4 regions of the Thalassospira sp. MBR-102 genome follow, and region 1 is predicted to be linked to each of the others. Evidence: predicted binding sites of a transcription regulator. Region 1 holds the regulator's gene; each other region holds the start of a gene.
What was found. The regulator PhoB, encoded in region 1, activates phosphate uptake and scavenging genes when phosphate is short. The targets are predictions, from matches to a motif close to TNTCATAAAACTGTCA.

Region 2: a site for PhoB is predicted at 3,784-3,799, ahead of ABIE64_RS09775 (inorganic phosphate transporter). Genes of this name have one in related genera too.
Region 3: a site for PhoB is predicted at 2,191-2,206, ahead of phnF (phosphonate metabolism transcriptional regulator PhnF). Genes of this name have one in related genera too.
Region 4: a site for PhoB is predicted at 3,958-3,973, ahead of ugpB (sn-glycerol-3-phosphate ABC transporter substrate-binding protein UgpB). Genes of this name have one in related genera too.

What each region holds. Positions count from the first base shown of each region.
Region 1 is NZ_JBEPTC010000002.1:178,526-184,269, reverse strand. It holds gene pstC (phosphate ABC transporter permease subunit PstC) at 1-381, shown strand, start outside; gene pstA (phosphate ABC transporter permease PstA) at 374-1,723, shown strand; gene pstB (phosphate ABC transporter ATP-binding protein PstB) at 1,725-2,528, shown strand; gene phoU (phosphate signaling complex protein PhoU) at 2,550-3,272, shown strand; gene phoB (phosphate regulon transcriptional regulator PhoB) at 3,290-3,985, shown strand; gene ABIE64_RS04300 (cation:proton antiporter domain-containing protein) at 4,048-5,744, opposite strand, start outside.
Region 2 is NZ_JBEPTC010000004.1:206,422-212,165, forward strand. It holds gene tgt (tRNA guanosine(34) transglycosylase Tgt) at 1-224, opposite strand, end outside; gene queA (tRNA preQ1(34) S-adenosylmethionine ribosyltransferase-isomerase QueA) at 224-1,273, opposite strand; gene ABIE64_RS09770 (queuosine precursor transporter) at 1,376-1,921, opposite strand; gene ABIE64_RS09775 (inorganic phosphate transporter) at 2,182-3,711, opposite strand; gene ABIE64_RS09780 (AsmA family protein) at 3,882-5,744, opposite strand, start outside.
Region 3 is NZ_JBEPTC010000008.1:186,823-192,566, reverse strand. It holds gene ABIE64_RS14925 (carbon-phosphorus lyase complex subunit) at 1-989, opposite strand, end outside; gene phnH (phosphonate C-P lyase system protein PhnH) at 991-1,599, opposite strand; gene phnG (phosphonate C-P lyase system protein PhnG) at 1,596-2,084, opposite strand; gene phnF (phosphonate metabolism transcriptional regulator PhnF) at 2,217-2,930, shown strand; gene ABIE64_RS14905 (trimeric intracellular cation channel family protein) at 2,940-3,575, opposite strand; gene ABIE64_RS14900 (diguanylate cyclase domain-containing protein) at 3,852-5,519, shown strand; gene map (type I methionyl aminopeptidase) at 5,585-5,744, shown strand, end outside.
Region 4 is NZ_JBEPTC010000019.1:7,406-13,149, reverse strand. It holds gene ABIE64_RS22045 (extracellular solute-binding protein) at 1-631, shown strand, start outside; gene ABIE64_RS22040 (ABC transporter ATP-binding protein) at 765-1,877, shown strand; gene ABIE64_RS22035 (ABC transporter permease) at 1,874-2,755, shown strand; gene ABIE64_RS22030 (ABC transporter permease) at 2,770-3,630, shown strand; gene ugpB (sn-glycerol-3-phosphate ABC transporter substrate-binding protein UgpB) at 4,073-5,371, shown strand; gene ABIE64_RS22020 (ABC transporter permease subunit) at 5,452-5,744, shown strand, end outside.

The DNA.
Region 1 (5,744 bases):
ATGTCACAGGTGCCGAAGTCGTTGCGCGACGGATCGTATGGCCTTGGTGCAACAAGGTCTGAAACCATTCGGTATGTGATTTTCCCCGCAGCCCTGCCCGGTATTGTTGGTGCGGTATTGCTGGCGGTGTCGCGTGCGATTGGGGAAACCATGATCGTTGTGATGGCTGCCGGACTTGCCGCCAACATGACGGTAAACCCGTTGCAGGCCGTGACCACTGTTACCGTGCAGATCGTAACACTTCTGGTCGGTGACCAGGAATTTGACAGTGCCAAAACCCTGTCGGCATTTGCACTAGGTCTGCTTCTTTTCCTTATCACCTTGGGTCTGAACGTGTTTGCCCTTAAGGTTGTTCAGAAGTATCGCGAGAAATATGACTGATATGGCATCGCTTATGGAAGACAGAGCCGCCGCAAAAGTGATCTCTGGCAATCTGCACACGCCGGTTGACTGGGACAGCCCGAAATTGGCACGTAACATTAAAAAACGTTACGCAGCGGAACGCAGGTTCAAGATTTACGGCTTAAGCGCAATTGCCATCGCTCTTATGGCGCTGGTTGTGCTTGGCTATTCGATCATTTCGAAAGGTTATAGTGCCTTTTTCCAGACCTATGTTCAGATGGAAATCTTTTTCGACCCGGCCAAGATTGATCCGGACGGAACAGGTGATCCGGCAATTATTGGCAGGGCCAATTTTGATAGTCTGATCAGGGATGCACTGAGCAAACAGTTCCCGGAAGTGAGCGGACGTAGCGAACGGCGTGATCTCTATGACATTGTTTCGGGCGGGGCATCTTATGATCTGCGCGAGAGGGTGCTTGAAAATCCGTCTCTGATCGGACAGACCCGGAAGGTCTGGCTGATTTCCGGTGACGACTTTGATATGCTCAACAAAGGTTATATCAGTGCAAACACAGACGAAGGCGACCGTCGCCTGAATGATCAGGAAATTGGTTGGTATAATACACTGGTCTCTCAAGGATCGGTCGAAAAGCAGTTCCATACGCGGTTCTTTACCAATGGTGATTCCCGCGAACCGGAATTGGCCGGGATCTGGGGCGCTGCGGTCGGGTCTTTCTATACCCTGGTTGTGACACTGATACTGTCGTTTCCGATTGGTGTTCTGGCGGCGATCTATCTGGAAGAATTTGCACCGCGAAACCGGTTCACGACGATTGTCGAAGTCAACATCAACAATCTTGCGGCTGTGCCGTCGATCGTGTTCGGTCTTCTCGGGCTTGAGGTTTACCTTAATGTCATGCACCTGCCGCGGTCGGCCCCGGTTGTTGGTGGTCTGACGCTGGCCCTCATGACATTGCCGACCATCATCATCGCATCACGTGCGGCGATCAAGGCAGTGCCGCCGTCGATCCGGCAGGCTGCCCTTGGTCTTGGGGCGTCGCCGGTTCAGACGGTGACCCATCACGTGTTGCCGCTGGCGATGCCCGGTATTCTGACCGGGACCATCATCGGCATGGCGCAGGCTCTTGGGGAAACCGCACCGCTTTTGATGATCGGTATGGTGGCGTTTATTGTTGATATCCCAGGCGGGGCACTTGATCCGGCGACAGTTCTGCCGGTGCAGATTTATCTGTGGGCGGATAGTCCGGAACGTGCCTTTGTCGAGAAGACTTCGGCGGCCATCATGGTCTTGCTGGGCTTCCTGATCCTGATGAACGGATTGGCCGTGTATCTGCGCAAGAAATTTGAACGGAAGTGGTAAAATGGCTGTTGTAACTCAAAGCGCAATGACGGCAGAGCCGTCAGTCACTAGCCCGAAAATGACGGCCCGTGACCTCAATCTTTTCTACGGCGACAACCAGGCGCTTTTTGATGTCAATCTTGACATTGTCGAACGCCAGGTCACAGCACTTATCGGCCCGTCGGGCTGCGGCAAATCAACCTTCCTGCGGTGCATGAACCGCATGAATGACACGATTGACGGTGTCACGATCAAGGGCAAGGTAACGCTTGATGACCGTGATATCTATGACAAGGCAATCGACGTTGTTCAGTTGCGCGCGCGCATTGGCATGGTGTTCCAGAAACCGAACCCGTTCCCGAAGTCGATTTATGACAACGTGGCCTATGGCCCGCGTATTCACGGTCTGGTGAATTCGCGCGACGAGCTCGATGAAATCGTCATGACCTCGCTTGAACGGGCGGGTCTACTGAAAGAAGTCAAAGACCGTCTGCCGGAACCGGCAACCGGTCTTTCTGGTGGGCAGCAGCAGCGTCTTTGCATTGCACGTGCGGTTGCCGTCAGCCCCGAAGTCATCCTGATGGATGAACCGTGTTCGGCACTTGACCCGATTGCAACCGCAAAGGTCGAGGAACTGATCGATGAGCTTCGTTCGAACTACACCATTGTGATCGTGACGCACTCCATGCAGCAGGCTGCCCGCGTGTCGCAGCGCACGGCGTTTTTCCATCTCGGCAAGCTGGTCGAAGTGGGCGAAACCGATCAGATTTTCACCAATCCCAAGGACGAACGCACCAAGGGATACATTACGGGTCGCTTCGGTTAAGTCCGGGCAGGAGTATTTTCGATGGTCGATGACAAACATCATATCGTCAGTTCGTTTGACGAAGAACTGACCCGTCTGAACAACATCATTTCGCAGATGGGCGGGCTTGCCGAAAGTCAGCTGATTTCCGCCATTCGTGCGATCGTTAAACGGGATTCTGAACTGGCCGAGAAGGTCATTCTTTCCGATCACCGTATCGATACGCTGGAACAGGAAGTGCAGGATTTTGCCGTACGTCTTCTGGCCCTGCGTCAGCCGATGGCAGATGACCTGCGACAGGTGGTGACCGCGCTTAAACTGTCCAACGATCTAGAACGTATCGGTGATCTGGCGAAAAATATCGCCAAGCGTGCGCAGGTTCTTAACCAGGTGCCGCCGATCCGCCCGGTTCAGGTGATCCCGAACATGGCCAAGCTGTGCCAGGAAATCATCAAGGACGTTCTGGATGCCTATATCGAAGGTGATGCGGAAAAGGCCCAGCGTGTCTGGGCGCGCGATCAGGAAGTTGACGATATGTACAATTCCCTGTTCCGTGAACTGCTGACCTATATGATGGAAGATCCGCGTAACATCACGGCATCGACCCATCTGCTGTTTATCGCCAAGAATATCGAACGTATTGGCGATCATGCGACCAACATTGCCGAAACGATCTATTACCGGATCAAGGGCGAAGACCTGCCGATGGATACTCGGCCAAAAAATGACGCGGCGAACTTTGCCGTCGTAGAACCGAATGAGTGACACTGGAGCATAGGAAGATGGACCCAACGGTTCTTATCGTCGAGGACGAAGCTGCAATCGTAACCATGTTGCGCTACAACCTCGAACGCGAGGGGATGCAGGTTGTCGAAGCCGGGGACGGTGACGAAGCGTTGAAAATTCTGGCCGAAACCCATGTCGATCTGGTCCTTCTGGACTGGATGCTGCCGGTGATGTCAGGGATCGAGGTTTGCCGCCAGATCCGCCGGAAGCCTGAAAGCCGCGATTTGCCGGTGATCATGGTTACGGCGCGTGGCGAAGAAGGCGACCGCATCCGCGGCCTTGATACCGGGGCCGATGATTATGTAACCAAGCCGTTTGCGATTGGTGAATTGCTGGCCCGTATTCGCGCACTTCTGCGTCGATCCGGTCCGGCGCAACCACAAGGGCAGTTGATCTATTCCGATATCGAAATGGATCTGGCCGCCCATCGTGTCAGTCGTAACGGCAAGGCTATCCATCTTGGCCCAACCGAATTCCGTCTGCTGCGTTATTTCCTGGAACATCCGGGGCGGGTTTTCTCGCGCGAGCAGCTTCTGAATGCGGTTTGGGGGCCGAATATCTATGTCGAAACCCGCACGGTTGACGTTCACATTCGTCGTCTGCGCAAGGCATTGAATGACGTCAAGGGAACGCGCGATGTGATCCGCACGGTTCGTGCCGCGGGTTATGCACTGGATGTCGAAGCCGCCTGATTGCGGTTATTCCGGAAGACGAAACGAAAGACCCCCATTATTGTGATGGGGGTCTTTGCGTTTCAGGTGCTTTTCCTGGATTTTGCCGGTTTGGCAGTTTTTTGTGCCTGGTCTTCGGTTTTTTGGCGCGCGGTGCGCGGGGCAAGTTCGTTCATCAGCAGCATATCGGCACGCCGGAACTTGGCTATTTCGATATCGATATCTTCCTGCGGGATATCGCAGGCCGCCAGAACGTGATCGGACAGGCGTAAACCGGTTTCAAGTACCTCTGGGATGGCTGCATCGGCACCACTGCGTGACAGCGGACCGATATGGGTGATGTCCTGGGCACGGGCAAAGATTTTCAGATGCGGATAATGCTGTCGCAGCAAGGCGACGGTCTTTTCCGTTGCGTGCGGGTTGCCCATGGCAACGGCGGCAATATGGGCCTGTTCGGTATGGGCGGCACGAAATGTTTCCGGTCGGGACCCATCGGCAAAATAAACCGGCAGACCTTCGGCTCGGCCACGCGAAACCTGTTGGGCATCGGATTCCAGAACGATAAACGGGATTTCCTTGGTGCGCAGCAGACGGGCCAGAACCCGGCCCACGCGCCCGCAACCAATCACCAGAACATGTTTCTGAATGCCGTCGGTTTCATCCGAGATCTCGCTTAGCTGATCGGTTTCCTTGGGATGAAGCTTCTGTTCGATGCGATGGCCGAGCGAAATCAAAGTCGGCGTCAGACCCATCGAAATCGCAACCACCGGGATCAGCATCACGGCGATGTCAATCGGAACCGCCCCGTTCTGCGATGCCAGTGCAAGCATGACGAAGGCGAATTCACCACCGGCGGCCAGGCTCATGGCGACCCGGATTGACGATGCCCGGTTAAAGCCGATCAGCAGGGACAATCCGAAAAGAACCGCTGCCTTTATGACCAGAAGCCCGATCAGCCACAAAATGATCGTTCCGGCCTGACCGATGACCACATTGGCATTGACCGACATTCCCACAGACATGAAGAACAGCGACAGGAAAACACCGCGAAATGGCGAAATGTCGGCTTCGATCTGATGGCGGAATTCGGTTTCGGCCAACATTACTCCGGCGATAAAGGCACCAAGCGCCATTGAAAGGCCCGCGGCTTCGGTCAATGTGCTGGCAGCCAGAACGACAAACAGGGTCCCGATTGCAAAAAGTTCCGGGTTTTTAAGGGCCGCAATATACCGAAACAGTCGTGGCAGCAGATAACGACCGGTCAGCAACAATACAGCAACCGCCCCCACACCGCTTAGTGCGCTGATCCAGGGGCTGGTTTCGCTCCCGGCATTGCCTGCGGCCTGCACCATGATCAGGAAGGGACCAACCGCAACGTCCTGCAACAGCAGGATGGCAAGGGCTGCACGCCCGAAACGTGTGTGCAACTGGCGCTCATCGGAAAGCTGTTTAAGGATAATGGCTGTTGATGACAGGGCCAGTGCTCCGGCAATCACGATGGAGGCGGGCATATCGTAATTGATCAGCAGCAATACACCGAACATCACGGCCATCGTGACGCCGATCTGCAGGAAACCAAGGGTCGCGAACCGGCCCCCAATCACGCGCAGGCGTTCGCGCGACAATTCAAGACCGATCATGAACAGCAGAAAGACAATGCCAAGCTCGGCGACGGTTGAAATGTCTTCGCGGTCACTGATCAGGCCAAAACCGAAAGGGCCGATGCAAAAGCCGCCGATCAGGAAACCGATGATCGAGTTCGCACGTAATTTCTGTGCCA
Region 2 (5,744 bases), on a different contig from region 1:
CGTGCAATGCGTTCCGCACCGGGGCGCAGCATCAGGTGATAGGTGTTGCCAAGCAGGATTTGCGCACCGGTATCAGCGACATTTTCCGGCAACATGCCCTTGACCGTGGCAGCCGTGCCAACCGGCATGAAGGCCGGGGTATCGATCACGCCGTGGGCGGTATGAATGCGGCCGAGACGGGCCTTGCCGTCGGTCGCCAGAAGTTCATAACGGAATTCAGTCATCAGCTTTTTTCAATCTTACTGGCGCATTCAAGCAGGCTGCAATCGCCATAGGAATAGAAACGGTACTTGTTTTCAATCGCGTGGCCATAGGCCGCCTTCATGCGCTCAAACCCGGCAAAGGCCGATACCAGCATGAAAAGCGTTGACCGTGGCAGATGGAAATTGGTCAGCAGCATATCCACTGCCCGGAATTTATAGCCCGGCGTGATAAAGATGTCGGTCTCGTTCTCGAACGGTTCAACCACCCCGTCTTCGCGCGCCGCACTTTCAAGCAACCGAAGCGACGTCGTCCCGACCGCAACAACCCGCCCGCCCTTGGCGCGCGTTTCATTGATCAGGCTGGCGATTTCGGGCGATATGCTGCCCCATTCGGCATGCATTTTGTGGTCTTCGGTATCATCCACCTTGACCGGCAAAAACGTGCCCGCCCCGACATGAAGCGTGATCGTGCGGCGCTCGATACCGCGCGCATCAATCGCTGCCAGCAGTTCCGGGGTAAAATGCAAACCCGCCGTCGGGGCTGCCACCGCGCCGTCATGCTGGGCGAAAATCGTCTGATAATCCGATCTGTCCTGATTATCCCCACCCTTTTCCCGCCGGATATAGGGCGGCAACGGCATCACGCCATATTTTTCAAGCGCGGCAATCAGATCAGCCCCGGCAACGTTAAAGCGCAGCAACACCTCGCCGCCGTCTTTCTTTTCCATGACCTCGGCTTCGAAATCATCGGCAACCTTGAAGGTTTCCCCAACGCGCAGCTTCTTGGCCGGTTTGGCAAAGGCGCGCCATTGTGCAAGACCTTCCTGCTTGTGCAGGGTCACTTCAATGCCCGCCTCCCCGCGCTTGCCAAACAGGCGCGCCGGGATCACGCGGGTATCATTGGAAATCAGAAGATCACCGGGCCGCAGGATTTCGGGCAATTCACGAACGATGCGGTCATGCGTCTGCCCGCCCGTCAGATCAAGCATGCGGGCACTGTCACGCGGGTTGGCCGGATGTTCGGCAATGCACTCACGCGGCAGATCGAAATCGAACAGATCGACTTTCATCAGAAAAACAAAACCTGCAATTATCAGAAAAAATCAGAGGGGCGCCTTATACCGCCCCCCTTTGCAAAATCACAAGACGCCCGCCGGAATATCAGCCCTGCATCACCCTTTTGCCGGTTCGATATTCAGGCGCGGGGTAATAATTGCCATCAGCAAACGGAACGGTGCCAGACAGGTCAGCGCCATGATGATCTTGGCGCTGAAATCGCCCATCGCCCATGTATGCCACGGAAGCCCGGTACCGACAAAAGCGATGGAAAAGAACAAGGCCGTATCCACCGCCGACCCGATCCCCGATGAGATCAGCGGGGCTTTCCACCAGGTCGCCCGGCGCAGCCTGTCAAACACCGTCACGTCAAGCATCTGCGCAATCAGAAACGCCGTGCCCGATGCAATCGCAATGCGCGTATCGGCAACGATCAACGACAGAACAACCGCAATCGCAAACCCGGCCAGCACGACAAGGCGTGCCGCCGCTGCCCCGCGTGCGCGGTTGGTCAGGTCAGTCACCAGAAACGCCACCGGATAGGTAAACGCCCCATAAGTCAGCCAATCGGCCAAAACGCCCGGCAGCGGATATTCAACCAGAATGTTCGATGCAACAACCGTCACGGCCATTGCCAGAACGCCAATAATGATGGCTTTCATCGTTTTTCCTTAACCAAAATCCTGACCAAAAGCAGAACGCACGCATAGGAAATCTCGCGGCCCACTTTGATTGGGCGACGATTCGGCACGGGTTTGTTTCAAATTATGTCGCGGTAATTACGCTTGCAGGCCCCAGGCGTCAAGGAAAAACGGCGGTCAGACAAAGCCTGACCGCCGCTGCAGATCGCCACAAGCTGCTCCGGGGAAAAGGAGGAGCACCGTGCCGCGAAACGTCAATTCTGCGCCTAATTCCGACGGAATTAAAGCATGATCCCGCGAATGGTGAAAAACAGCAACGCGCCAAGGAACGCCCCGGCCGGAACCGTGATCACCCACGCGGTCGCAATCGTCACCGCATACCGACGCCGCACCAGCAACCGCTTGCGCAGTTTCTTCTCGGCCTTTTCGGCCTGTGCCGGGTCAAGCTGACGCAGGGCTTCGATATGCTGTTTCTGTTCGTCACTTTCCGGTTCCGCACCGACCAGCATCGGCGCACTATCCATCCGGCGACGATGGCTTAGCGTTTCACGCAGGAACCCGACCCCAAACACCGCACCAACCGCAATATGGGTCGAACTGACCGGAAGACCCAGCGCGGATGCCACAATCACCGTCAAAGCCGCCGACAGCGCCACGGTATAGGCCCGGATCGGATCAAGCTTGGTGATTTTCGATCCGACCGTCTTGATCAGTTTCGGCCCGAACAGGATCAGACCGGCAGAAATACCAATCGCCCCGATCACCATCACCCAGATCGGGATCGGGGCCGATGTCACGATCTCGCCGCTATCAACACCCGAAACGATGGCGGCCAACGGTCCAATGGCATTCGCCACATCATTTGATCCATGCGCGAATGACAGAAGGGCTGCGGACACGACCAGCGGAATGCGAAACAGCGATGCGATTTCCTTGCGCCGCCCGGTCATGTTACGCGACGCATGCAGCACGGCCTTGCGGGTCGGCAACAGGGTGACGAAAAAGGCTGCGATACCGATAACAATGACCTGCCACGTATCAGCAGCCCAGATCTTTTTGATCCCCTTCATCATCAGATACATGGTGAAGGCCGATACCATCACACCGACCAAAATCGGCACCCATTTGCGAGCCGCTTCGACGCAATTTTCGGTATACAGAATCTTGAACTTGATAAAGGCAAGGAACGCGGCTGCGATCACCCCACCCAGAACCGGTGAAATCACCCAACTTGCGGCAATCGTGCCCATGGTCGGCCAATTGACCGCGCCAATGCCGACGGCTGCCATCCCCGCCCCCATCACACCGCCAACGATGGAATGGGTGGTCGATACCGGCGCGCCCAGCCATGTAGCAAGGTTAAGCCAAAGGGCGGCTGCCAGAAGGGCCGCCATCATCGCCCAGACAAAGGTCTGTGCATCGGGCATCTGGGTCGGGTCGATAATGCCGTTCTTGATCGTGCCAACAACATCGCCACCGGCGATAATCGCCCCGGCTGCTTCAAACACGGCTGCAATCAAAAGGGCGCCAACCATGGTCAGCGCCTTTGAACCAACCGCCGGACCAACATTGTTGGCCACGTCATTTGCACCGATATTCAGTGCCATGTAACCGCCGATCACCGCAGCGGCGATCAGAAATCCGCTTTGCGGCAGGCCGCCCATGTGAAAGGCGACAAAGGCGCTGCACGCCAAAAGAAAGACAAGCGCAAGTCCGAGCTTCGCACTCAGGGAGGCAGTCTCTCCGGCACCCGCATCCATGCGGCGCTGCCATTTGAGATCCTTATCCAGAGCGGTTTTCTTTGCGACCATGATCAACCGTTACTTAAAAAGGGAATCGACGCGCGGATCATGTCGAAGCAAACCCGGTTTGTTAAGGTTTTTTTGCCTTTTTATGACAGCCATGTCCCGACCGCATCCCGCCAATAGCAAAACGGCCCCGCACTGCAGGGCCGCTTTACGTTTGGAACAGTTGTGAAAAGTTATCGACCGAACTGGTTCAGAAGCCCTTTCAGAACATCCTTGGCCGCATCCTTGCCCGAACTTCCCGATCCGTTATCGGATGAACCACTCCCGCCCAGTGCCTTATCAAGGATATTATCCAGAACCTTGATCGCGACCTTGTCCATGCGGCCGGTAATCGCCGGGTTGCTGATATTGCCCTTGGCGTAAACGCTAAATGGCGGCAACTCTTCGATTTTCTCGGAAAAATCGAAATCGGCCTGCGTATCCATCTGCCATTTCGGCAGATCAAGGGTCGCATCGGCATCCGCCGTCCCCACACGCGATGTCGCTTCGACACGGGTGGTTTTGGCAATCCCGTTGGTGATGGCAATGTCGGCTTCAAGGGTCTGAACCAGATCGTTGTTACCAACCCCTTCAACCACCATCGCCTGCGGGCCCTGCTGTAACAATGCCTGAATGTTCAGCTTCGGATCAGCAGACCGTTTATCGGCATTGCTGAACCGGACATTATTCAGGACAAGGTTCGCCGTGCCATTCAACGCACTGATCAGCTTGCGCGATGTATTGCCCGATGCGGTGACATCAAACTTCGTCGCCGCCCCGCCGATCACCGTGTCATTGGCAACCCGGATCGGGGTCAGCTTTTCGATATCCGCCCCGTCAAGATTACCTTTAAGCGCCAGTTTCGGCGTATCGGAATTGCGCGCATCAAACGTGCCATCAATCGACAGATCACCATCGCCCAGAAGGCCGGTGAATTTCTCGATGGTCAGAAGCCCGGTCACGAGTGTCGCCTTCAAATCAGGCTTCACAAGGCTGTAGGTATCGAAATCAAGCTGATCAAGTGCGACCGTGATATCGGCATCAATCGACCGCAGGGCCGACACATCAATCACCGTATCATCCCACGGCGTGCCGTCACGGGCATCAACAGTCGTAACCTTCATCGTGGTCGGCATATTGAAAGCCGCCCGGCGCGCACCGCTACCGCCTTCGGGCATCAGTCCGGCCCGTTTTGCCGCGGGCACGAACGGATCAACATTCAATACCCCGCCTGAAAGGGCCACGGCCAGTTTCGGCTGCGCCCCGGTGGCGTCGAAATCAACATCACCCCTGGTTTCAAACGGACCGATCCCGAACTTCGCGATATCAAGCGCGATATTCTTGGCATTGCCCTTGACCGTACTGTCCAGAACCAGACGCCCCAGATTGCCCGATGGCTCATAGGTCGGTGCCAGCAACGGCAACACACGGTTCAGGCTTGATGCCTGCATCGCAAGTTTGCCATCAATGCCCGGTGTTGCCCCGAACAGGTCGCTCAGCACCCCGTTCAATGCCACCTGCATCAACGGGTTGGATACATCAAGATCAAGGTTCGGGCCGGTCACCGGGCCATTCAGCCCGATATTGGCCTGAATGCTTTTATATTCGCTGGCCGGTGCCGGAAGCGTCATACCGGTCAGCTTCGCCAACGGCGCCAGCGTTTTGGCCGTGACTTTAAGCTTGATCCCCTCGAATGCCGGAACAGCCACATCGCCACGGAACACACCGCTGGCACTGGCCGAAAGCCCGGCCGCATCGGCCACTGCAAAATTGTTCAGCGTGATCTGCGAACCGCTCAGGCTGCCATCAATCGAAATGCCCTTGATCGACACACCCGATGAAATGATTTCATCAGCCGCCAACCGATAATTGGCCGCAACACCATCAAGCGGTGCCAGCGCATCCTTGATCATCCTGACCATGGCATCACCGCCCGCCGCGGGTCCCGACGACGGGGCCGCATCCGAACCGTTCGCTGCCGTGCCGGAATCCGTTGTTGCGGAATCGTTGCCCGCTGGGCTTGCCGCATCGCCATTTCCGGCGGCTGGTGCTGCCGA
Region 3 (5,744 bases), on a different contig from region 1:
CCGGTTGCCTGCACATTGTCGCTATGTTCCATGACGAATTCCTCGTCCTGGGCCGGGCCCATGACCTGTTCGCCCATTTCGCGCGCACGCATGGCGCGATCCACCAGCGCCATCGAAATCGCCTTGCGTTCGTTCTGACCAAACACAAGCCCGTAACCACGGGTGAATTGCGGCAGCTTGGTTTTTGATCCCTTGAACTTGTTGACGGTTTCGCATTCGGTCAGCTCGATATCGCCGATATCGATGGCAAAGCCGAGTTCTTCGGGTTCGATTTCGACCGCAACGCTGCCATAGCGGATTTCACCGACAAAGGCGTGGCTGTTGGCGTAGCCGCGCTGGGTGGAATAACCGAGCGCCAGAACAAAGCCCTCGTCCCCGCGGGCGAGATTTTGCAGGCGCAGATCACGATCCGCCGGGAATTTGACCGGCTCGCGCGTCAGATCGGCGACCGGGGCGTCATCATTGGTCGGGTTGGGTTCATCCTGTATCAGGCCCTCGTAATTCAGAAGGTCGTCAAGAACGCGGGGCATGGTTTCATCCACCGGATGATCGGCGGTGTGGGCGGTTGCCGGTTCCTCGCCATTGGCCATCAGGGTGAAATCAAGCAGGCGGTGGGTGTAGTCAAATGTCGGGCCGAGAATCTGCCCGCCCGGCAAATCCTTGAAAGTTGCCGAAATGCGGCGTGCGATATCCATTTCGGCGGTTTTGACCGGCTTGGAAAAGGCAAAACGCGGCAATGTCGTGCGATAGGCGCGCATCAGAAAGATCGCCTCGATCAGGTCCCCGCGACCCTGCTTGATGGCAAGGGCGGCCAGATCGCGGTCATAAAGCGATCCTTCGGCCATGACGCGGGTGACGGACAGCGACAATTGCTGTTCGATCTGGCTGGTTTCAATTTCGGCAACGTCCCTGTCGCCACGGCGTTTTTCGGCCAGAAGCCGGTGGGCATTGTTGATGGCGCGTTCGCCACCTTTGACGGCTACATACATTTTATCTGACCTCGATCCGGGTGGTGCGCGGAAGGGCGGCGATTTTGCGATCTGCGGCAAAGACGACATCGACACCGCAGGGGAACAGATGATGGTTTTCCGCGCGCCATGCGTGGAAGGCGGCAGGCAGGCCGGGCACGGAAAGGTTCTGGCTTTCCTTGATGCCGGGGCCACGCAGGATCATGTCGGCCTTGTCCGATATGTCTTCGACCATCAGGATCAGGGTTGCCGACTGATCGGGATATTCGGCATTGCCAAGCGCCAGATCGGTGATGAAACCAAGATCACCATCAAGGCGGGCGACGGCAAAATCGGAAGCGGACGGTGTGCCGGTGATCGGGCTGCCGCAATGGAATTTCAGATGGGCATTGGCAGCGTCCGATGCGCAATCAGGTGACAGCCAGATTGTCGTATCCATATCGGCCATGGCCAGCAGAAAGGCGGTTGCGGATTTGTTCAGCCCGGCCGGTGCCGGGATATCAAGCGGCAGATCGTAAATCCGACCGGGATGCGCCATGGCATCCAGAAGGGTGCGAAACACGGCATTGGACTCAAAGGCGGCATTTTCAAAACCGCGCAGCAATTCGGGGGACCGTGGTTGCAGGGTCATTCGTCTTCTCCGCGGACAAGGGTAAAGAAATCGACCTTGGTGGCGGCAACCTTGCGGGCGTTTTCGCGTTTTGCCTCGGCCTGCTGGCGGGCGAGCATGTCGATGAAATCGGACGCGGCGTCGTCGCGTTGCATGATGGCATCAAACAGGGCGGCATATTGCGCCTGTATCTTGTCGCGCCCCTTGACATAGGAATGACCGACGGTGCCGTCGGACAAAGTGACCGCGCAGCGTGTGACGGTCATTTCGCCAAGGTTGAAGCGCTGCCCGGCCCCACCGGCGCGACCGCGCACCATGACCATGCCGATTTGCGGTTCGCGCAGGTGGCTCCATTGCACATCGGCAAAATGATCGTGCCATTCCTGTTCAAGAATTGTGCGGCCTGTCCGCGCCAGCACCGCCATCCAGCGTTGGCGTGCCTGTGTGGCGGGATCGATGTTCGATCCCTGGTCTGATCCGGATTGCGGGGCGGGTTGCGCCGTCATCTGTTTGATCCTTCTATGCGGGTATCGACAAATTCAAAATTTGTCTAGACGTCTATACATATTCACGTTATAAGACGATTACGCGGGCTTGGCAAAGGCCTTGCGGTGAAAGTTTTGTGAATGGGGATTTCGATGAATTGGGAAATCGGGCTATCTATCTGGAAGCAAATCGAAAAACAGCTTCTTGCCGATATTGCCAGCGGGGTCTTCGCGCCCGGCGATAAAATGCCGACCGAGATGGAACTGGTCCGCCGATTCGGCGTGAATCGCCATACGGTGCGACGTGCGATGTCAGCCCTTGTCGATGCCAATGTCGTGCGTGTCGAACAGGGACGGGGGGCATTTGTCCAGGAACAGATTCTGGATTATCCGCTTGGTGCCAAAACGCGGTTTTCCCAGATCGTATCGGGCCGTCATCGATTGCCCGACAAGAGATTGATTTCGTCAGAAATCCTGAAAGCCAGTGCAACCATCGCCCAGTTTCTGGATGTCAAACCGGGGACGCGGGTTGTCGAATTGTTTTCAGTATCGGAGGCCGATGGCATTCCGCTGGCGGTGGCGACAAGCTATCTGCCGGTTGCGCGGTTCGAGGGAATTGTCGAGATATTTACCCAGACAAAATCCCTGACCGAAGCTTTCAGGCATTTCGGGATTGATGATTACAGCCGCAAAACCACCCGCATCAGTGCCCAGTTGCCATCATCACGTGTGGCAAGCCTTTTGAAACAGGCCAAAAACCGGCCGGTGATATCGACGGAAAGTGTCGATGTCGATTCTGCCGGTGTACCGATTGAATACGGGATTACCGCCTTTTCCAGTGACCGGGTGCAGTTGATTGTCGAGTAGCAGACAGGTTCAGTATTCCCGCCCCGGACGGGCCCTATAGACCGGGAAGCTGAGTTTAAACCATATGGCACTTGCGCGCAGGGCGAAGGAACAGAGGAACGCGATCAGGGCGACAGGGGCACGGGGAAGCGACAGTATATCGGTGCCGATCACATAGATGGACGCGCCGAGAAGCGCGCAGGTAATGTAAATTTCCGGGCGCAGGATCAGCGGGATTTCGTTACACACCACATCACGGACCATGCCGCCAAATGTGGCCGTGATGGTGCCAAGGATGATGGCAACCAATGGCGATACGCCAAGGTTAAGGCCGATAGCCGCCCCCGTCACACCAAACATCGCAAGACCAAGCGCATCAAGCCAGATCAGCGCGACATAACGCCGTTCAACCAGATGGGCGGTGAAATAGGTGAAGACGGCACTGCCGATACAGGTAATGACCCAGGCCGGGTCCCTGATCCAGAAAACCGGTGTGGCGCCGGTGATCACGTCGCGTACCGTCCCGCCGCCGATGCCGGTAAAGGTCGCGATCAAAACGAAGCCGACAATATCCATCTGGCGCCGCGATGCTTCCAGCGCGCCGGTCACGGCAAAAACGGCAACGCCGGTCAGTTCGAGCCAATAAATAATCTGGGTAATTGTCATAATGTCGCTTCAACACCGTTTCAGATATGCAGTCTTATCGGATCGATCTGACTTGCCGGATGGCATAGAATTTCAGTATCACCGATTTTTCAGTATGTTTGGTGCCATCATGCCAAACGTAAGATGGCTTTGGAAAATGTTTTCCCCGTTCGTCTTAAAAAGCCGTGAGCGCGGTCTTATATGCAGCACACGATAAGCTGCATGTCTTAAAAATGACGGCATATAAATCGGGCAATCGCAAATAAGGCTGTCCGTAGGGAAGTGAGAGGATTGACTGTGAAAAGCTTTTCGCAGGTGGGTGTCCGTGTCCAGATCGCGCTGGTCACTGCTGTGCTTGTTGCGGCACTTGCCGGCATCATGAGCTATGTCGTTGGTCAAAGGTCGGCCGACGTTCTGACAAGGCAGATCGGCACTGGTGTGGCCGATGTTGCCCTGCAAATGGCAGACGAGCTTGATCGCACGATGTGGACCCATCGCGGTGAAGTCGCGGTTCTCAGTACCTTGCGCGCGATCCGAAACCTGAATGACATTGATCAGGCCAGCGAACTGATCAACCGGTTGCAGCATGAATTGCCAATTTTCACATGGATCGGCGTGCTGGATGCGGATGGCACCGTTGTTGCCGCTACGGGGGATATTCTGGTCGGCACGGATGCTTCGGCACGGCCGGTTTTTGAGTTTGGCCGCAAGGAGATGTTCATTGGCGATGTCCATGACGCCAAATTGCTGGCCGAAAAATTTCCGGGCCCGACCGGCGAGCCGATCCAGTTTGTTGATATTGCCGTTCCGTTGCTAAACGATGCCGGTAACTTCAATGGTGTTCTGGCAACGCATCTGAGCTGGGAGTGGGCGAATACGGTAAGGCGCAACCTGTTCGCAGGCCAGGGTTTGCATCGGAGCGTTGATATCTTTGTCATCAGTGCCGATGGCACGGTCCTGCTTGCGCCGGATTTTGAAAGGGCGGGCCAGAAGCTTGATCTTGATCTGAAAAGTGCAAACGACACGCCGAATGCTGGCTGGCAGATTGCCCGCTGGCCCGATGGCAATGACTATCTTACGGGGGCGGCACCGGCCGATGGCCACCTTGATTATGCCGGGCTTGGCTGGACTGTGCTTGTGCGCCAGCCGGTAACCTCGGCATTGATGCCGGTCAACGATTTGCGTTCCGATATTCTGGCGCTGGGCCTTGGTCTTGCGGTGCTGTTTAGCATCATTGCCTGGTGGGGGGCTGGTTTCATCGTCGGCCCGCTGGTCAGGATCGCGAATGCCGCCGGGGAGCTTAAACGTGGTGAGATCGAAAACCTGCCACAGGTTGCAGGGGCGCGCGAAATCCGCACGCTTTCAAGCAGCCTGAACAGTCTGGTCGTTAAACTGACCGAGAAGGACAACGCCCTTGGCGAGATGAAGCATATTGCGCATCATGATCCCCTGACCGGGCTTGGCAACCGTCTGGCACTGGATGTTTATTTCGAACATGCCCTGGCACAGGCCAACCGCCAGCGCAGTCAGCTTGGCGTTCTTGTTCTTGATCTGGACGATTTCAAACCGATCAATGACCGGCTGGGGCATGCGGCAGGGGACGAGGTGCTATGTGAAGTTGCCCGTCGGCTGCGTCGCTGTGTGCGCGGTGGGGATCTGGTTGCCCGCACCGGCGGGGACGAGATGGTCATTGTTTCGCATCTTGGCGAAAACGGTGTGACCGAAATAGGTGCATTGGCCGAAAGAATCCTTAATGACATTCTGATGCCGTTCATTACCGGCGGAAACCGGATATCGATCAATATCAGCATCGGTATTGCCGTTTATCCCGATCATGCCACCCGCCCGGAGACGCTGCTGGAGCAGGCCGATCAGGCGCTTTATGTGGCCAAAAGCAAGGGCAAGCATCGCTATGTCATTCATGGCGATGAAAACCGCGCGCAGAATTCAGGCTCACGCACCTGAAATCGGGTCAGATATGACTATCCAATGGCTTGACTTGGTGGTGATTGCTAAGCATTAAGCAATCCATGACCATTTCATCAGAAACCGAACTTGAACATCTGCGCCGTATTGGACGCATCTGTGCGCGTGCGCGCGACGTGATGGGGGCTGCGGCCGTTGCCGGAATGACCACGGCCGAACTTGATGCCATTGGCCGCAAGGTCCTTGAGGATGCCGGGGCGGTTT
Region 4 (5,744 bases), on a different contig from region 1:
CAAGGATTATACCGATCTTTGCAACGCAGATATTTCTGGCAAGGTTTCCTATCGCTTGAAACGGCCAACCCTGATCGGATTTGCCTTTGCAATGGGTATGGACCCGTTTGCGGCATATGGCGATGAAGCCAAGTATCAGGAAATTCTTGATGCCGTTGAAAAGAAACTGGTCGAGTGCAAGCCGAACGTAAAAACCTATTGGGAAGGGGGCGATGCGCTTCTGAACCTGGTACGTTCTGGTGAAGTGGTTGCCGCGATGGCATGGGACACCGGTGGCTGGAAGCTTAATAACGACAACGCCGATATCACGTTTGTTGCCCCTGCATCAGGTGCATTGGGCTGGATCGATACCTTCGTCTTGCCGCGCAAATCCGAGAACGAAGATGCTGCTTACAAGTGGATCAATTTCGTCATGCAGCCTGAGATTGCTGCCAAAATCACCGCAAGTGCCGGTAACTTTACCGCATCCAAAGGTGCGGACGAGTTTGCGGATGACAAGCTGAAGGCGCAGTTCCAGGGAAGCTTCCCAGCCGAAGCCCTTGATAACATTAAATGGTATCCGACGGTTCCGGCTGGTCTGGAAACCCTTGAAGGCAAAACGCTTGATCGTGTGAAAGCAGCACAGTCGTAAGCCAAGTTGCTCTGATCCTGTTTGGATCGGATGATAATGTCCCCGGCATATGTTGCCGGGGACATTGCATTTTTTCATTTCTGCGATAGCCGGGTTCAAGCTGGCATCGGTAATTCATTTCATGCAGGCTCCTATGGCAGATCAATTCGACCTTGAATGTCGTGACGTGGTCAAAAAGTTTGACGCTTTTACCGCGGTAGATTCGATTTCACTTACGATTCCCAAAGGGTCCTTCTTTTCTATTCTGGGGCCAAGTGGTTGCGGTAAAACCACGCTGTTGCGCATGCTGGCTGGGTTTCAGGCACCGACATCGGGCGACATCCTTATCAAGGGATCATCGGTGCTGGGTGTCCCGCCAAACCGTCGACCGGTGAATATGGTATTTCAGCATCTGGCGCTGTTTCCGATGATGAATGTTTCGGAGAACGTGGCATACGGACTGAAACGCCGTGGTGCTGATCGGGCTACAATCGAGAAAAAGGTCAGTGATACACTGGCACGTGTCGGGTTGCCGGATTCCGGCCCCAAACAGATCAGTCAGCTTTCTGGAGGGCAGAAACAGCGTATCGCAATTGCACGATGCCTTGTGCTGGAACCAGCGGTGCTGCTGCTTGATGAGCCGCTCGGCGCTCTTGATCTCAAGTTGCGTGAGCATATGAAGGTGGAGCTCAAGCAATTGCAGCACGAGATCGGCACGACCTTTGTTTACATCACGCACGACCAATCCGAAGCCTTGGTAATGTCCGATCAGGTGGCCGTCATGAATGCAGGCCGGTTTGAGCAGGTTGGGGCTCCGCAGGATCTTTATTACAACCCGCATACGGCTTTCGTTGCCGGATTTGTTGGCGAAAGCAATCGCTGGAAGGGGACGGTTGGCATGACGCATGACGATCATATCGTTATCAATCTACCAACCGGTGGGGTCGTTCTGGCATCTCGTAAGACTCATCTAACACTGGCTGAAGGGCAACTTGTTGATGTTTTTGTCCGTCCGGAAGCCATCGCGATTGACGGGCAGGGTAAGACTGACAATGCGATTGCCGCAAAAGTTGACAATGTTCTGTTTAATGGTGCCGCCAGCAGTGTTCAGGTCCGCGATAAGGCAACCGGCCATGAAATGACGGTTGCGTTGCCGCAAACGGGTGCTTTTGCCAATCTGAAATCCGGTGATCTGGTCAATTTGACTTGGGGGGCTGAACAGACCCGATGCTTTGTCGCAGCACAAAATCAAGAGGCGACAGCATGACAAATCCTGCATCCTCGGGCACTGGCGGGGCTGTTCGCTTTGGCGCGCTATTGCTGGCCATGCCCTTGTTGCTTTGGCTGTTTTTGCTGGTGATCCTGCCGCATGTCGACTTGTTTCTTGTGTCGCTGCGTGAACGGATTTCATATGGCAAGTACGAATTCAGCCTGATCAATTACACCGAGTTTTTTGTCGAGCCGCTTTATTGGAACACCTATGTTCGAACGGCGGTGATGTCGATCATGGCGACCGCACTTACGCTTTTGATCGGCTTCCCTGTTTCCTATTACATCGCCAAAGTCATGCGAGGCAAAGGCAAGAATGTTTTGTTCCTGCTATGCCTGATCCCGTTCTGGGTATCAGAGCTGGTGCGGACGTTTGGCTGGATGATTTTGCTGCGCGAAAGCGGTGTGATCAGCAATTTCCTGCAATGGGCCGGGATCGCCGATGGGCCTGTTGAGATGCTTTATAATGATGCCACCATCATGGTGGGGCTTGTATACACGTCGATGTTGTTCATGGTCGTGCCTCTTGTGTCAGTACTTGACAGCCTTGACGACAGTTTGATTGAGGCAGGCTATGACCTTGGCGGAAATGCATTCACGGTGACACGCGATATCGTCATTCCGCATGCCATGCCCGGAATCGCGTCAGGCTGCATCGTTGTTTTCATGCTGACACTTGGTAACTATCTGACCCCGAACCTTTTGGGCGGCAAGGATAGCCTTTGGTTTACCGAGCAAATCTATACACAGTTCATCACGCGGTTTAACTGGGAATCCGGATCGGCATTCGGGTTCCTGTTGCTGGTTCTGTCATCGATGATTGTTTGGATCGGTCTGAAGCTGAGCCGCCAGACACTCTCAGAAACCGTGAGCTGAGGGAGGAAACCGCCGTGATTCCGAGCATTCCGCAGCCGCGCTTTTACAAAGGCATTTACGCAGGGTATATCGCTCTATTTTTCATCTACCTTAGTGCGCCGTTGATTGTTGTTGGTGTGTTTGCCTTCAATGATAGCCTGTTCCCGTCCATGCCATGGGGGGGAGGCACTCTCAAATGGTTCTTTGGTAGCGACGGTCCGTATATCGGAATATTCAATGACGGCAAGTTACTGGAAAGCGTTGGGGTTTCAGCCTTTGTCGCATTTTGGGTGACCTTGCTGTCGGTTACTGTCGGAACCTGCAATGCGTTCCTGTTTGAACGTGCGCAGTTTCCGGGCAAAAATCTGCTTTATGTGGTGGCGTTGTCGCCCTTGGTTATTCCCGGGGTCATATTGGGCATATCGATTCTGGTCTTTTCCAATGCCATTGCAAACGGAATTGAAGAAGCGATTGGATGGGATCTTGATTTCCTGCGACCGGGGCTGTTTCTGGTGATTATCGGACAATTTGCCTTTATCACTACGATAACGACGCTGGTGATTTCTGCGCGTCTTCGCAAATTTGACATCAGCCTGGAAGAAGCCGCACTTAATCTTGGTGCCACACGACAGGCAGCTCTTTGGACGGTTACCATCCCATTCCTGAAACCGGCATTGATCGGGGCGGGGATCGTTGCATTCCTGATGTCGTTTGAAAATTTCAACACAACACTGATGCTAGTCGGATCTGATGCGCCGTTGACCATTGCCATGTTTGACCGCCTCAAACAGGGATCAACACCGGTTCTGAACGCGCTGTCCCTGCTGCTTATGGTGGTTTCCGGCGGCTTGGCATTGCTTTCCGTTTTTGTTCAGCGTGACAGGAATTCCACCTGAGATTACAGCGTCAAGATGCAGCGATCCATGTTCGCAAATGAACATTGAACGGGTATCCTTTGGGTACCCGTTTTGCATATGCAAATGGAGTTGTTGCAATGCATTATTGCAAGTGCATGACTTTGTAATATTTTTGAAAGTGCCGAAAAATATGGGGAAATGTTAAATGTGCGCATGTGAAAGACATTTATGCCATTCATCAGGATTGAAAGCCTTTGCAAGCTGTTCGATTTATGAGATGTTCATATGAACATTTGAAGGGGTCGAATGCACGCTAAAAAGCAAAAACTGACAGTTTTTAAGGTCATTTCGCGCATCAAAAGTAAATTTCCGAAAACTGTCACTTGAGGAAACGTCCCCCTCGAATGAAAACGAATGCGTTGTGTCGACCGATCAACAGGCGGTTGGCGCGAACGAGTTTTTATTTGGGAGATAGAAGATCATGTTTCGCAAAACCCTGATGGCAGCAGCAGCTGTGTTCGCACTGGGCGGCACAGCGAATGCTGCGACCGAGATCACCTGGTGGCATGCCATGGACGGCGCACTGGGCGATGTCGTCAATCAGATCACTGCTGACTTCAACGCCAGCCAAGACGAATACCAACTGGTTGCTGTGAACAAGGGCGGTTACGAAGACACGATGACGGCCGGTATTGCTGCTTTCCGCGCGAAAAACCAGCCGAACATCATCCAGATCTTTGATGCCGGTGCTGCAACCATCATTAACGCCAAAGGCGCTGTTAAACCGGTTCAGGACCTTATGCAGTCAAATGGTGTCAAGTTTGACATCAATGATTACATCCCGGGGGTTCGCTACTTCTATGCCGATTCCGACGGCAAGATGATTGGCATGCCGTTCAACAGCTCGACCCCGCTGCTTTATTTCAACAAAGATGCGCTGGCCAAAGCCGGTGTTGAGGTGCCGAAAACCTGGCAGGAATTCGAAGAAATCGCACCGAAGCTGAAAGAAGCCGGTTTCGAAGGCCTTGCCGAGTCACACAGCCCGTGGATCTTCTTTGAAAACTTCATGTCGCGTCACAACCTTCAGATGGCAACCGCCAACAATGGTTATGACAGCACGGATGTCGAACTTCTATACAACAATGACGCGCTGAAAGATCACTGGAAGCACGTCAAAGAATGGAAAGATGCCGGTTATTTCGGTTACTATGGCCGCGCATGGGGCGCCAACCAGGACGCCTTCCTGCAGCAGAAAGCCGCAATGTGGCTCGGTTCTTCCGGCTCGTTCGGTGGTCTGAAAAAATCTGCACAGTTTGAATTTGGCACTTCGACCCTTCCATATTGGGAAGGCGTTGGTGACGCGCCGAAATCGACCTTCATCGGTGGTGCCTCGCTGTTCGCATTCTCTGGCCACAGTGCAGAAGAAGATGCCGGCGTTGCCAAATTCTTCGAGTTCCTGACCAAACCGGAAACCCAGTTCTACTGGCACAAAGAAACCGGTTATGTTCCGATCACCACCGCGGCCTACGAACTTGCCAAGAAAGAAGGCTACTATAACGAAAGCCCGGACGCCGAAGTCGGCATTCAGCAGCTTTCCGAAGAAGGTGGAGAGTGGACCAAAGGTTATCGCCTTGGTTTCTACGTTCAGATCCGTGAAGTCATCTATCGCGAAGTCGACAAGATGATGAATGGTGAAGCAACCATCGATCAAGCTTTTGCTACGATCGAGGAAGAAGGCAATGCGCTTCTGAAACGCTTCCACGATACCTATTCGAACTAAGCATTATCTCGCTGACAGGGCGGCTTTTACCGGCCGCCCTGTTTTTCGATTCCTGGACCGGTCTTGGGGTTGCGTCAGCAATGAAACGCGTACAATTCGGGCACAGCCCGGTGCCATACTTTTTTGTGGCACCACAAATTCTGATTATTGCGATATTTTTCCTGTGGCCTGCCGCACAGGCAGTTTACCAGTCTTTCCTGCTTGAGGACGCCTTTGGCATGTCCTCGCAATTTGTTTGGTTCCGAAATTTTGAGGATGTGCTTTCGAGCAGCAGCTGGCTGAAGTCAGCCATTTTCACAGCTGTCTTTTCCTTCCTTGTGGCATTCATTTCCATCGCGATTTCGCTGTTTCTTGCCGTTCGGGCCGATGAAGT